One region of the Microbacterium sp. 22215 genome, then DNA from elsewhere that is predicted to be linked to it. Evidence: riboswitches for the same ligand, from Rfam matches in the RefSeq annotation. Region 1 holds a riboswitch; the other holds the start of a gene.
The links. A riboswitch is a leader RNA that binds a small molecule or an ion and turns the genes downstream of it on or off. The one in region 1 is predicted to bind thiamine pyrophosphate.
Positions count from the first base shown of each region.

Region 1 (7,514 bases):
TCGGCGCACGGCGATGACGCTCGGGACGAGCGTCAGAGTTGCGGTGGCGGCCGAAGGCATGCCGCGACGATAGCGCGCTCGTCGCGGCATGCGCAAATCGGTTCCGTCACGCAGAGACGGCGGAGGCGAACGGGGCGGCGAAGAACGCGAGCTCGTGGGCGCTCGACACCTCGAATGCTCGGAGCATCCGATCCCGTGCGTCCGGCGCGGCGGTCGCCGCTGCGGCCGTGACGAGGGCGATCGCCTGATCCGTCGCATCCTCGAAGGCCGGGTCCGCATAGGTGGCGAGCCACGTGGCGTACGGATGCCGGGGATCCCGCGCATGGTCGCCGAACTCGCCCGCGTGCAGGCGCCGGCCGAGATCGGTGTAGAGCCAGAAGCACGGCAGCACCGCGGCGATCAGCTCGCCGTAGTCGCCGCCGAACGCCACGGAGCGCAGGTGGTCCAGGTACGCGACGGTCGCCGGTGCGGGAGTGGCGGCGAAGGTCGAGGCATCCACGCCCTCGTCGGGCGTCAGCCACGACGCGTGCAGCTCGAGCTCGCCGATGATCGCCCCCTCGGCGGAGTGCGCCCAGAACGCCTGTTCGCTGGGAGTGGGAGCGAGGCGTGAGGCTTCAGCGAGCACGCGCGCGTACTCGCGGAGATAGTGCGCATCCTGGGCGAGATAGAACAGGAACGGGTCCCGGGCGAGCGTGCCGTCGGCCAGACCCCGGATGAACGGGAGCTCGTCGATGCTCGCCCTCACCGCCGCCGTGCGCTGCCACCACTCGGCGCGGATCTCTTCGGGCGTGCGGTTCGTCTCGACCCCGCCCCGCGCCCACAGACCTGCGAAGTGGTTGATCGGTCCGTGACCGCGCCCGACCTGGAGCCCCTCGCTCTCGCGCAGGGCCTCGCGAAGCCACGACCGGGTCGAGGCGACGGCGTCGACGGGCTTCTCACCCCGAGCGAGGCGCGTGGCGAGCGCGGATGAGAGCGAACAGCCGGTGCCGTGCGTGTTCGCGGTGCGGATCCGCGTGCCGGGGAACTCCCGCCGCACACCCCGGGCGACGTCCACGAGCGCGTCGGGAACATCGTCGCCGTCGAGGTGCCCGCCCTTCAGCAGCACCGCGGTGCCGATCATCGCCGACAGCTCCTCCGCTGCGGCGAGCGCATCGGCCCATCCCGAGATCGAGCGCCCAGCGAGCACCGCGAGCTCGCCGAGGTTGGGGGTCACGACGTGTGCACGCCGGAGGAGTTCGCGCAGCGCCGCCTCCGCGTCCTGGTCGAGCAGCCGGTCGCCGCTCGTGGCGACCATGACCGGGTCGAGCACGACGATCGGCGGTCGGACGACGTCGAGCCACTCGGCGACCGTTCGGATGACGTCGGCGTTCGCGAGCATCCCGATCTTGACCGCGTCGACGACGATGTCGTCGGAGATCGCGTCGAGCTGCTGTCGCAGGAAGGCCGCCGGCGGTACGTGCCAGCCGCTGACGCCGGTGGTGTTCTGGGCGGTCAGCGCGGTGAGCGCCGCCATTCCGAAGCCGCCGTGGGCAGCGATCGATTTGAGGTCGGCCTGGATCCCCGCGCCTCCCGAGGGATCGCTCCCGGCGATGCTGAGCACCCGCGGTGTGCCGGCCGCCCGCCACCGACGCACGAACGCCTCCGCGGTCGCCGTCGGATCCGCCGCCGCGCACAGAGCGGAGACCACCGCGAGCCCGGCCGCACCGGCATCCCGCAGCCGCTCGGTGTCGTCGATGGCCACGCCTCCGATCGCCACGCACGGGAGCGCGGTCGTCTCCACGAGGGCACGGAAACCCTCGACACCGAGGGCCGGCGGATGGTCGGGCTTGGTGGTGGTCGGGCGGATCACGCCGACGCCCAGATAGTCGACGGTGCCGGGCGGCAGCGCACGCACGGCCTCGAGGTGGTCCGCGTTGTTCGCCGTGAGCCCGATGAGCGCCTCGGGGCCCAGCGCCTCACGCGCACGCAGCACGGAGGCGTCCCCCTGCCCGAGATGCACACCGTCGACCCTCGCACCCTGCTTCCGTGCGGCGAGTGCGGCGTCGAGGCGGTCGTTCACGACGAGGAGCGCGCGTCCGTCGATCACGCGTGACAGTTCGAGCAGCTGCGCCGTGGTCTCGGCATCCGTCGCCGTCTTGTCACGCAGCTGCACGATGCGCACACCGCCGTCGACCGCCTGGCGGACGGTCCCCACGACTCCGCGCTCACCGCAGAGGTCCGGGTCGGTGACCAGATAGAGCGAGAGGTCCGCGATCACAGCGCACGCTCCTCGATGTGCGCCGCAGCGGCGAGGTCGTGCGGCTGTACAGACGCGAGCGCGTCGAGGAGCTCGACCGCGAAGCTGCCGGGACCCGAGGCTCGCATCGCCGCACGTTCTGCGGCGACCGTGTAGACCAGGCTGGCAGCGGCCACGGCGGCGAGCGGTTCGGTGCCCGTTGTGCGCGCTGCGCCCAGGAACGCGGCCATCACAGCACCCAGAGCACAGCCTCCCCCGGTGACGCGGGTGAGCAGTTCGTCGCCGTTCGCGATGCGCACGACGCGGTGGCCGTCGGTGATGAGGTCGACGGCACCGGACACCGCGACGACGGAACCGTGACGGACGGCGAGCGCGACAGCCGCGTCGATGGCGGCGTCCGGCGTATCGGTCGCGTCGACGCCTCGCCCGCCCGCACTCAGCCCGGCGAGCGCGAGGATCTCGGAGGCGTTCCCCCGGATCGCCGTGGGACGCGCGGCGACGAGGTCGTGCGCGAGCGCGGTGCGCACGGGCAGCGCCCCGATCGCGACGGGATCGAGCACCCACGGGGTGCCCGCGGCATTCGCGCCGGCGACGGCCTCCACGCTCGCCTCCCGCTGCTCGGGTGTGGGCGTGCCGAGGTTGATCAGCACCCCGGACGCGACTCCCGCGAAGAGACCCGCCTCATCGACGATGTCGACCATGGCGGGTGCGGCGCCGAGAGCCAGCAGCACATTGGCCGTGAAGCCCGTGACGACGGTGTTCGTGATGCAGTGGGTCAGCGGTGGTGTCTCGCGGAGCGCGGACAGCAGCTCGGCCGCCGTGGCCACCAGGGTCGATTCGGATTCTGGACGCAGACGATCGCTCAATGCGACATCCCTTCGCTAGTACGAACTAGATCAGGTTCGACGGGTCTGTTCTCAGCCGCGGATGCGGCACCCCGTGTCACTGCTCGAAGTCTAGCGACGACCCGTGATCAGCTCAGCAGCTGCAGGAGGGCGAGTTCATCCGAGCGGGTGAGGCCGGCGCGCCTCTCGCGATCGATCCCTCTCACCTGCTCGTCGGCGATGATGACCGCGACGGTCTCGTCGAGCGGTCGCAGGTCGCCGCCCGCGGCGCGGTACCGGGCATTGGTGCGTGTCATGAAACCGGTCATGTCCGCGGGCAGCCAGAGGGGCAGCGAGCGCTCCCCCGCCCAGAATCCGACGCCGTTCTCGACGAGCCGGTCATCGTCGGCCACCACCGTGTCGCCCCCGTGATCAGCGAGCCGTCTGACGGTCGCGAGGACGTCGGAGAGGGGATGCCGGTCACCGATCGCGTTGATCACACCGGTGGCCGAGGTCGTGGCGATGAACTCCGACAGGTCGTCGACGTCGATGACCTGCGTACTGCGGCCTTCGGCGTTCGGGAGCAGAACCGGTCCGTCCACCGCTCGGAGGAACGCTGCCGCCCAGTATCCGAATCGATCACTCGGGTCGCCCTCACCGACGATCAGCCCGGGGCGCACGATCAGCGCTCGCTCGCCCAGTGCGCGCACGGCGTTCTCGGCCGCGACCTTCTGCGCGCCGTACTCGTACTCGTCCCCGGGCTGGGCCGGCGCGTGCACGGGAGCCGTCTCGTCGGCACCGATGGTGGCGTCGTCCGAGTACACCGACATCGACGAGACGTAGGTCCAACGGGCGGCTCGCTCCCCGAGAGCGTCGACGGCCGCCGCCACGTGCGCCGCGTTCGATGAGATATCGATCACGTGGTCCCAGTCACGACCCGAGACGGTGTCGTACGCGGCCGGGTCGTCGCGGTCGGCCAGCACGAGGCTCGCCCCCTCGGGCGACGGGCGTCCTCCCCGTGCGAGGCACATCACGGTCGCCCCGTTCACCAGCATCCGTCGAGCGATCCGGCCCGACAACCAGCCTGTTCCACCGAGGATCAGCACATCTGTCATGCACCCATGCCATCAGCATCCGTGCCTGAGGGGAAGGGTCTTCCGCTCAGGGCGGATGCCGTGCTCACGGCCGGCGCAGGTCGGAGAGCCCGGTCAGCTCAGGCATGGTCCACGACGGGTCGGGGCGCCAGGCCTGCCACCGCGGATCGAACGGCCACTCACCCGAGTGGAACGACTCGATCGCCGCATCCGCATGACGCTCGATCTGTGCGGCCTGCTCCCGCGTGAGCCGCCCCTGTGCGATGGCGGCGACGAGTTCGTCCTCGTCCTTGAGTGAGATCCTGCCGTCGGGTTCGATCTCGACGTCGAGGATGTGATCCGACGAGTAGGTGTCGCGGTCCGTACGCAGATGCGCGTTCTCGAGGTTGACGTACCATCCGGCGAACTGCCAGTCAGGCCCGCTCACGTCGCTCCAGAACAACCACACCGACCATGCGGCGCCCGCCGGAGCGATGCGCAGGATGCCGTTGCCCCACCACTCCTCGACGATGCGGGTCCGCGGCTCGAGCCACCGACGCTCCAGCGGCACCGTGCGCACGCGTTCGCCCGCGGGGGTCCCCTGGCCCTCCTGCAGCGTGCCCGGTGCGAGCCAGGCCACGAGCCCGCGCGCGTCGTCGCGGACCACGCGCATGGGCGTGATGGTCGATGCGTCACCCGGCTGCCAGCCCGGCTTGCGGTAGTGCCAGTCGATCTGATCGCCCGGCTGGAGGAACGGCCCCTCGCCCATCGCACGGACACCGTCGGGCACCGCCGCAGGGGTGCTGTGGGGAAGGATGCTCATCTCCACACGCTACCTCGGGCGCCCCGCGAGGGCGTGGAGGCGGGAGCACGCGAACGCGACCTGCACCCCTCTCAGGATGCAGGTCGCGTTCACACGGATCAGTCGCGGAGGGTCGCGCCGAAACGCTCGGATGCGACGGCGACTCCGGCGAGCTTCGCCTCGGTGGCCTCGGCAGCCGTGAGCGTGCGGTCGTCCGCGCGGAACCGAAGCGCGAACGTCAGGCTCTTCTCCCCCTCGGCGAGTCCCTCACCGCGGTAGTCGTCGACCAGACGGATCGCCTCGAGCAGCTTCCCGGCACCCTCGGTCAGCGCAGCACGGACGTCGCCTGCCGGCGCATCGGCGCCGAGCACGAGGGAGACGTCCTGCGTGGCGGCGGGGAACGTCGACAGCGAGGCGGCGACGGCACGGGCATCCGCCAGCGCGAGGACGCCGTCGAGGTCGAGTTCGAGCACCGTGGCACGACCGGGAAGGTCGGCACCGGACGCCACGTCGGGGTGCAGTTCGCCGACGTATCCGACCTCGGTGTCGCCGACGGACAGCACGCCCGTGCGCCCCGGGTGCAGCGCGGCACGCTGCCCCTGGACGACGTCGATGTCGACGCCTGCGGCCGCAGCGATGACCCGAGCCGCGTCGAGCGCCTCGGACAGACCGGCCGGCTCTGCGGCACGGCCGGGCTGCCGTGCGACGACGTTGCCCGTGAGCAGCACCGCGACGTGGCGATGCTGCGGCGGGATCGACGCGTTCAGCGCGGCGAGCGTCTCATCCGACGGGCGAGCACCGAGCGGCGGCACCTCGTCGGTGCCGTACTCGACGCCCGGCTCCGGGAGGAAGACGACGCCGGTCTCGAACAGGGCGAGGTCGGTGAGGCCTCGCGAGATGTTGCGGTGCGCGGTCTGCAGGAGCCCGGGGATGAGCGAGCGGCGCAGGAACGGAGCGGATCCGTCGAGCGCGTTCGCGAGCCGGATGCTGGGCAGGTGCTCGCCCGACGCCGATCCGTGCAGATCGTTGTCCGCCTCGGTGGTGAAGGGGAAGGACGGCGTCTCGACGAAGCCGGCGGCGGCCAGCGCGTCGGACACCCGACGACGGCCCTGCTGGTGCGCGGTCAGGCCACGGCCGGACGGCGGCGTGGGCAGCACCGAGGGGATGCGGTCGAGACCGTGGATGCGGGCGACCTCCTCGGCGAGCGACCACTTGTCGGTCAGGTCGGGGCGCCAGGTCGGGGGGATGACGGTCCAGCCGGCATCCGTCTCGGTGACGTCCGCTCCGATCGTCGCCAGCGCGCCCTCGATCTCGGCGTCGGTGTAGTCGACGCCGATCAGGCCCTGCACGAAACCGGTCGGCAATTCGATGTCGGCGACGAAGACCTCGGCGAAGAGGGCTCCACCCTCCTCGGTGAGCGTCCCGCCGGCGAACTCGACCATCAGGTCGGCGGCGCGGCGAGCAGCGACGAAGGGCACCAGGGGATCGACGCCGCGCTCGAAGCGCTTGGAGGCCTCGCTCGGCAGCTTGTGCCGACGCGCGGTGCGCGCGATCGTGATGGGGTCGAAGATCGCCGCCTCGATGAGCACGTTGTGCGTGGTGTCGCTCATCTCGGTGGTGCCGCCGCCCATGACACCGGCGAGGCCGATCGGACCCGACTCATCCGTGATGAGCAGGTCCTCGACGTGGAGCGTGCGCTCTTGGCCGTCGAGAGTCGTCATCGTCTCGCCGGCGGTCGCGCGACGCACGGTGATTCCCCCTGCGAGCTTGTCGAGGTCGTATCCGTGCAGCGGCTGCCCCAGCTCGAGCATGACGTAGTTGGTGATGTCGATCAGGATGCCGAGCGAGCGCATGCCCGCGAGCGACAGACGGGCGATCATCCAGGGCGGGGTCGGCCGGGACGGGTCGACGTCGCGGACAACGCGGGTGACGAATTCGCTCGCACCGACACGCCCGCGGATGGGGGCGGCATCGTCGACGACCGCCGTGTGCCCGCTGCCCGGCTGGAGCTCGGCGAAGTCGCGCTCGGCCGGGTCGCGGAAGGTCGCGCCGGTGGCGTGCGAGTACTCCCGGGCGACGCCTCGCAGCGAGAACGCGTACCCGCGGTCGGGCGTGACGTTGATCTCGACGGCGACGTCGTCGAGCCCGAGCAGGCTGATGGCGTCGGTGCCGACGGGAGCGTCGATGCCGAGGTCGGCCAGCACGAGGATGCCGTTGTGCTCGTCACCGAGACCCAGCTCGCGCGCAGACGCGATCATGCCGTCGGACACGTGACCGTAGGTCTTGCGCGCGGCGATCGGGAACGGACCGGGCAGCACGGCACCGGGCAGAGTCACGACGACCTTGTCACCGGCGATGAAGTTGTGCGCACCGCAGACGATCCCGCGGATGCCGCCGTTCGCCTCGCCGACGTCGACCTGGCACCAGTTGATGGTCTTGCCGTTCGACTGCGGCTCCCCCTCGAGGGAGACGACCTGTCCGACGACCACGGGACCCGAGATCTCGAAGCGGTGCACGTCCTCCTCTTCGAAGCCGACGGTGACCATCGCCGCGAGGACATCCTCGGGCGTCGCATCCGC
Region 1 is NZ_JBQEPC010000001.1:615,112-622,625, reverse strand. Features, by position in the region: gene ACTJKH_RS03170 (bifunctional hydroxymethylpyrimidine kinase/phosphomethylpyrimidine kinase) at 107-2,257, opposite strand; gene thiM (hydroxyethylthiazole kinase) at 2,254-3,102, opposite strand; TPP riboswitch at 3,093-3,186, opposite strand; gene ACTJKH_RS03160 (NAD-dependent epimerase/dehydratase family protein) at 3,210-4,175, opposite strand; gene ACTJKH_RS03155 (DUF402 domain-containing protein) at 4,240-4,956, opposite strand; gene pheT (phenylalanine--tRNA ligase subunit beta) at 5,055-7,514, opposite strand, start outside.

Region 2 (7,514 bases), on a different contig from region 1:
ACGCCGAAGGACGACGTGGTCGACCTCCTCCGCCAGGGCGGACAGGACGACTTCGCGAACCAGGTCTCGGCCCTCGGCGACTTCCGGGTGGGCGACGGCGTGGACTTCGACGCGCTGCGGTGGGTCATCATCGCGGTCCTCGCGATCTACGTCACCGCCGCGTTCCTCAGCTGGATCCAGGGCTATGTGATCAACGTCATCATGGTGCGCACCATGTGGCGCCTGCGCGAGCAGGTCGAGGCGAAGATCAACCGTCTGCCGCTGTCGTACTTCGACAAGGTGCAGCGCGGTGACCTGATCTCGCGCGTCACGAACGACATCGACAACATCACCCAGACCATGCAGCAGTCGCTGTCGGGTGCGATCACGGCCGTGCTCACGGTCGTGGGCGTGCTGGTGCTGATGTTCTCGATCTCCTGGCAGCTCGCGCTCGTCGCTCTCGTCGCGCTCCCGCTGATGGGTGTGATCTTCGGCGTGATCGGACCGCGGTCGCAGAAGGCGTTCGGAACGCAGTGGCGCAAGGTCGGCCGTCTGAACGCGCGCGTCGAGGAGGCGTTCTCGGGACACGCACTCGTGAAGGTCTTCGGACGCGAGCAGGACGCCCTCGACAAGTTCAAGGACGAGAACGAGGAGCTGTTCCAGGCGAGCTTCAAGGCGCAGTTCCTCTCGGGCATCATCATGCCCGCGATGACCTTCGTCGGCAGCCTCACCTACGTGGGCATCGCCGTGCTCGGTGGTCTCATGGTCGCGAACGGACAGCTGCGTCTCGGTGACGTGCAGGCCTTCATCCAGTACTCGCAGCAGTTCACGCAGCCGCTGTCGGAACTGGGTGGCATGGCTGCGGTCGTGCAGTCCGGAACGGCGTCGGCCGAGCGGGTGTTCGAGCTGCTCGACACCGAAGAGCAGGAGGCCGACGAGGCGAACGCTCCGGCGCTCGCCGATGGCAAGGGCGTCGTGGAGTTCGAGAACGTCGCGTTCTCGTACACCCCCGAGCGCCCGCTCATCACGGACCTCTCGTTCCGGGTCGAGCCGGGCCAGACCGTCGCGATCGTCGGGCCCACGGGAGCCGGCAAGACGACCCTCGTCAACCTGATCATGCGGTTCTACGAGCTGAACGGCGGGCGCATCCTGCTCGACGGTCAGGACATCTCCGAGGTCACGCGCGACCAGCTGCGGTCACGCACCGGCATGGTGCTGCAGGACCCGTGGCTGTTCGCCGGAAGCATCCGCGAGAACATCAGGTACGGTCGCTCCAGGGCGACCGACGACGAAGTGCTCGAGGCCGCGAAGGCGACGTACGTCGACCGCTTCGTGCACGCCCTCCCCGAGGGGTACGACACGGTTCTCGACGAGGACGCGTCGAACGTCTCGGCGGGTGAGCGGCAGCTCATCACGATCGCGCGGGCTTTCGTCGCCCAGCCGTCGATCCTGATCCTCGACGAGGCGACGTCGGCGGTCGACACCCGCACCGAGCTGCTGCTGCAGCACGCGATGGCGGCCCTGCGACAGGGACGCACCTCGTTCGTGATCGCGCACCGCCTGTCGACCATCCGCGACGCCGACCTCATCCTCGTGATGGAGCACGGCGACATCGTCGAGAAGGGCACGCACGACGAGCTGATCTCGGCGCAGGGCGCCTACTGGCGCCTGTACCAGTCGCAGTTCGAGCAGGCGGCGACCGACATCGATGCCGAGGACTCGCTCACCGGCACGACCCCGGTGGTCGTCAGCGGTGACGCCGACGACGAGGCTGCGGCCGCACAGGTCGGCGTCTCGGTCGGTGCGCAGGTGCCCGGCGCCGAGGCGGCGGCAGCACAGGCGATCGTCGAACGGCCGGATGCCGGTGAGCAGAACGCCTGACGCGCACACGGCGTGAACAGTCAGACGCCCCGCCCCGTTCACTCGGGGCGGGGCGTCTGTCGTGGACAGAGGCGTCTGTCGTGGACAGAGGCGCCTGTCGTCCAGAGGCGCGCCTGTCGTGCAGAGAGGGCGAGACCCGCTCAGCGCTGCTCGTCGGTGATGCCGAGGAGCTCGAAAGGATGGGTCAGACGCCACCACGGGCTCGGCGCCTCGACGTCATCCGCCAGCGAGACCGAGGTGGTGACGGTGTTCAGCGGGCCGGTGCTCGTCATCGTGCCGATCTCATCGCCCGACTCGCGACTGTCTCCGAGGTGGAATGTCGACGTCGTCTGCGCGGTCGCGCCGTTCCACAGCACGACGTCGGCATCGGCATCCGTCACGACGTCCGTCGTCGTGCCCCACAGTGTGGTGACCTCGCCGACGACCGTGCCCTTCGCGACGGCGGGAGCCTGCGCCTGCAGCCCGGCCTCCACCTGCGAGAACAGCGATCGGGTCTGGGCGAGCCGCTGCTTGTCATCGGCCTGCCCGAGCACGGCGGCGTACAGGTGCACCGTCGTGTCGTCGATGGTGATGTCCTTCGCCGTCAGCAGGTTCCAGCTGTCGCCGAGCGTGCCGGTCTTGACGCCTACGACACCGGCATCCGCCAGCATCCCGTTCGTGTTCTTCACGGTTCCGGCGCCGGGGAGGTCGACCGACGGCGTGCCGACGATTCCCGCGAACACGGGATTCTGCATCGCCAGCTCGGCGAGAGCGACGAGCGACTCGGGCGTGGCTCTGTTGCGGTCGTCGAACCCGGAGGGCGTGATGATCGTGATCCCGTCGAGTCCCCGATCGCGCAGCCAGGTGGCGGCAGCCGACGTGAAGGCCGACTCCGATCCCCAGATCTCGCGCGCAAGGCGGTCGATGTAGTTGTTCGCCGAACCCAGGAGCGTGCCCTGCAGGAGCTGGAACTCGGTGAGGGTGCCGTCCACGGGTACGTCGAGCGCCGACTGATCCGAGCGACGGTACTCCCAGTACTCCATGCTGTCGGACCAGGTGAACCGGAATTCAGGACCCTGCTCGCCCACGGCCAGCGGCATCTGATCGAGCACCATCAGGCTCGAGACCACCTTCGTGACGCTCGCGATCGCCGCAGCGTCGAGAGACGACGAGCTGGTCGAGAGACCACCGACGCCGACTGCTGCGCTTCCCTGTGTGGGCCAGGTGACCGTGGCCGCAGGGGCGGCGGCCGGTACGAGCTCGACCGCCTGGACCGTCGGCGGCACCTCGTGCAGCGGCCAGAGCAGAGTCGTCCCCGCATAGGCGGCGACGAGTCCGACGAGCACGCCCAGGGGAACGAGGAGTCCGGGGCGCGCGATCGCCGGGCGCAGTCGCGCGCCCTGCAGAAGTGCACTTCCGGTCGCGGCGTCGGCGTCATCGTCGAGCGACCCATCCGTCGTCCGCTGCGCGACGATCGCGGGGTCGACCCACGTCAGAGGGGTCCCTCCGCTGGCGCCCTCCGCCCACTGCACATCGGGGGCGTCGTCGAGCTCGTCAGGAGCATCCGCGGAGTCGCTATCCGCGACAGACGCCGTCGCCTCCGCATCGACGGCTTCGCTGCGGTCGACCGGTGTCGTCGCCTCCGTGTCGCTGCCATCGGACGACGCGTCGGCGGGCGCATCGGAAGCAGTGGCCTCGGCGGAGTCAGGAGCGGTCACCTCCTCACGGTACCGAACTCGCGCTCAGATCCGCGGCGCTGCAACAGGAGCAGACGCGAGTGTCGGCACTGGGTAAGATCGACAGCACAACCACGGGAGTCCGGCGAGCCGGGCTGAGAGGGAGCGAATCGCGCTTCGACCGTCGAACCTGATCTGGGTCATGCCAGCGCAGGGAGGAGTCACTGATGAGTACATCCACGTCCGGATCCACCACGGAATCGCCGTACGCCACCGCCTCCGCATCGAAGGGCCTCGGTCGTCCCGAGCTCTGGCGCTGGAGGGTCGTCGACATCGTCGTCGCCAGCGTCATCGCGGTCGCCTGCGCGCTGGTCTTCCTGCTCTGGAACGTCGGCTACGAGGTGCCGAGCAGCATCCTCACCCCGCTCCTCCCCGGCGTGCAGGGGTTGCTCGCGGGGCCCTGGCTGATCGCCGGCGTGCTCGGCGGTCTCATCATCCGCAAGCCCGGCGCTGCGCTCTACACCGAGCTGGTCGCCGCCATCATCTCGGCTCTTGTCGGCAACGCGTGGGGGCCGCTGACCATCGTCTCGGGTCTCGTGCAGGGTCTCGGCGCCGAGTTGATCTTCCTGATCTTCCTCTACGGCGTCTGGCGGCTGCCGGTCGTGATGCTGGCGGGAGCGGGAGCGGGCCTCGCCTGCGGCATCAACGATCGCATCCTCTGGTACGCGGGCGCCGACACGCTCTTCACCACGGTCTACATCGTCTCGACCACCATCTCGGGTGCCGTGATCGCGGGACTCGGTGCCTGGCTGATCGCCCGGGGACTCGCGGCGACGGGAGCCCTGAGCCGGTTCGCCGCCGGCCGCGAGGTCACCGCACGGGTGTGACCTCGCCCACGACGCCCGCCACCCTCGAAGCCCGCGGCTGGGGGTGGCGGTACGCGACGCGGCTGCGCTGGGCGGTGCGCGACGTCGACCTGCGCATCGAGCCGGGGGAGCGGGTGCTTCTGCTCGGCGCCTCCGGCTCGGGCAAGTCCACTCTGCTGCAGGGTTTCGGCGGCGTGCTCGGCGGCGCCGACGAGGGCGAGACGCGGGGTGCGCTGCTGGTCGACGGGAAGCCGCCGACCGAGGCCCGCGGACGCGTCGGCATGGTGCTGCAAGACCCCGACACCCAGACGATCCTCGCCCGGGTGGGCGACGACGTCGCCTTCGGGTGCGAGAACCTCGGAGTCCCTCGCGACGAGATCTGGCAGCGGGTGCGGCAGGCTCTGGATGCCGTCGAGCTCGACGTCGCGCTCGATCGCTCGACCGCGGCGCTGTCGGGCGGCCAGAAGCAGCGTCTCGCACTTGCCGGTGTGCTCGCGATGCGGCCGGGTGCGATCCTGCTCGACGAGCCGACCGCCAACCTCGACCCCCAGGGCGTGCAGGATGTGCGGGATGCCGTCGCCGCGGCGCTCGATGTCAGTGGTGCGACCCTCGTCGTGATCGAGCATCGCATCGACGTCTGGCTGCCGCTGGTCACCCGAGTGATCGTGCTCGGTGCCGACCCCGAGGGGACGGTCGTCCTCGCCGACGGCACTCCGGATGAGGTGCTCGGTGCACGCGGCGCCGAGCTCGCGGCATCCGGAGTCTGGGTTCCGGGGCATCCGCCGGCCACTCCGCCCGCACCGTCGCGCCCACCCGGGGAACCCCTGCTCGAGGCGCGCGGGCTCACCGTGTCGCGACGCCGGGGACTCGCCGTGGCCGGACCCTTCGATCTCGACGTGAGCGCCGGCGAGGCGCTCGGTGTGACGGGCGCCAACGGCGCGGGCAAGTCGACGCTCGGGCTGACGCTCGCGGGACTCATCCCCGCCGAGAGCGGTCGTGTCTCGGCACTGCCGGCGCTCGCCGCGGGGGAGAAGAGCGACCCCTTCCGCTGGTCGTCGCGTGCGCTGCTCACCCGCATCGCCACCGTGTTGCAGACGCCCGAGCATCAGCTGCTCGCGAAGACCGTGCGCGACGAGCTGTCGGTCGGCCCGCGAGCTCTGAAGGTCCCCGAGCCCGAGATCGCCGTGCGGGTCGACGACCTCCTCGAACGGCTGCGGCTCACCGCCCTGGCCGGTGCGAATCCGTACACACTCTCGGGCGGAGAGAAGAGGCGGCTCACGGTGGCCGCGGCACTCGCCACCCGCCCCAGGCTGCTGGTGCTCGACGAGCCCACGTTCGGTCAGGATGCGACGACCTGGGCCGAGCTCGTCGGTCTCATCGCCCGTCTGCGCGACGAGGGCACCGCGGTCGTCGCGATCAGCCATGACGAGGCCGTGCTCGACGCCCTGCACGCTCGACGGATCGAGGTGCGCTGATGATCGATCGGCTCACCGCTCGCGTCGACCGACCGGGACCGATCGCGCCGCGCTCCGCCCTGGCCAAACTCGCCGCGGCGCTGCTCATCGCTCTGCCCCTCGTGCTGACGATCGACGTCGTCTCGGCATCCGTCGCCCTGCTGCTCGAGATCCCACTGCTGTTGCTCGCGGGCCTCCGGGCGAAGGAGTTCTGGACCCGCACGGCCGTGCTGTGGATCGCCGCGCCGCTGAGCGCCGTGACCATCGCGCTCTACGGCGCCACCAGCGGCACGATCCATGTCGAGTGGTTCGTGATGCGCGTCAGCGACGGATCGCTCGCGCTGGCTGCGGCGACCGCGGTGCGCGTGCTCGCGATCGGCCTTCCCGCGGTGGTGCTCTTCATCACCGTCGATCCGACGGATCTCGCGGACGACCTCGCTCAGCGGATCAAGCTGCCGGCGAGATTCGTGGTCGGCGCGCTGGCCGGGATGCGGATGCTCGGACTGCTCGTCGAGGACTGGCGGGCCCTCGCTCTCGCGCGGCGGGCGCGCGGCGTCGCCGATGAGGGGCGCGTGCGTCGGGCCTTCGGCATGGCGTTCGCGCTGTTCGTGCTCGCGATCCGTCGCGGGTCATCGTTGGCGACCGCCATGGAGGCCCGCGGGTTCGGGGGCAACGGACCGAGGTCGTGGGCCAGGGAGTCGGTCTGGGATCGGCGAGACACCCTGCTCGTCGCTCTCGCCGCAGTCATCCCGGTCGTCGCGATCGCCACGGCGGTGCTGACGGGGGCGTGGAACTTCATCCTCGGCCCGACCGCCTGAGCCGCGAGCTCGCCGCCCACCGGCATCCCACAGCCGGTGCGCACGGCGGGCGCGTACACCGTCAGCGCATACTCAGCTTTCTCATAGCCGGAATGCCGATGTATTCGCTAGCATCGAATGAACCCAAGGGGAGTACTCCACCACGGGCGGCTCGTCATTACGGATGTCCCTGCATCCCGGGTCCCCGGTCTTCGTTCTCGAAGATGGAGAAGACCTTGGCGTCGACATCGTCACGCCTACGTCTTTTGGAGACCTCCTTGAACATCACGCCCCTCGTGTGGATCATCACGATCGCCGTCACGATCGCCTTCTTCGTGTACGAGTTCTTCGCGCACGTGCGGAAGCCGCATGAGCCCACCATCGGCGAGTCCGCCCGCTGGTCGGCCTTCTACATCGGTCTCGCGCTGCTGTTCGGCGTCGGCATCGGCACCGTCTCGGGGTGGACGTACGGCGGCGAGTACTTCGCCGGGTACCTCACCGAGAAGGCGCTGTCGATCGACAACCTCTTCGTCTTCCTGATCGTGATGACCGGGTTCGCCGTGCCGCGGATGTATCAGCAGAAGGTGCTGATGATCGGCATCGTGATCGCGCTGATCATGCGCGGTGGGTTCATCGCCCTGGGCGCCACGCTGATCGAGAACTTCTCGTGGATCTTCTACCTGTTCGGCGCCCTGCTGCTGTTCCTCGCGTACCGCCAGGCCTTCGCACACGGCGAGTCCGACCCGGCCAACGGTCGCTTCATGCGCTTCGTGCGCCGCATCCTGCCGGTGAGCGATGAGTACAACGGCGACCGCCTGACCGTGCAGCGCGACGGCAAGCGCTTCTTCACCCCGATGTTCCTCGTGATCATCGCGATCGGCT
Region 2 is NZ_JBQEPC010000008.1:86,965-94,478, reverse strand. Features, by position in the region: gene ACTJKH_RS13685 (ABC transporter ATP-binding protein) at 1-1,860, shown strand, start outside; gene ACTJKH_RS13680 (D-alanyl-D-alanine carboxypeptidase) at 2,001-3,557, opposite strand; TPP riboswitch at 3,640-3,749, shown strand; gene ACTJKH_RS13675 (ECF transporter S component) at 3,743-4,402, shown strand; gene ACTJKH_RS13670 (ABC transporter ATP-binding protein) at 4,399-5,856, shown strand; gene ACTJKH_RS13665 (energy-coupling factor transporter transmembrane component T family protein) at 5,856-6,653, shown strand; gene ACTJKH_RS13660 (TerC family protein) at 6,911-7,514, shown strand, end outside.
Region 2: linked by a shared signal. The riboswitch ahead of ACTJKH_RS13675 (ECF transporter S component) and the one ahead of thiM (hydroxyethylthiazole kinase) in region 1 are both predicted to bind thiamine pyrophosphate.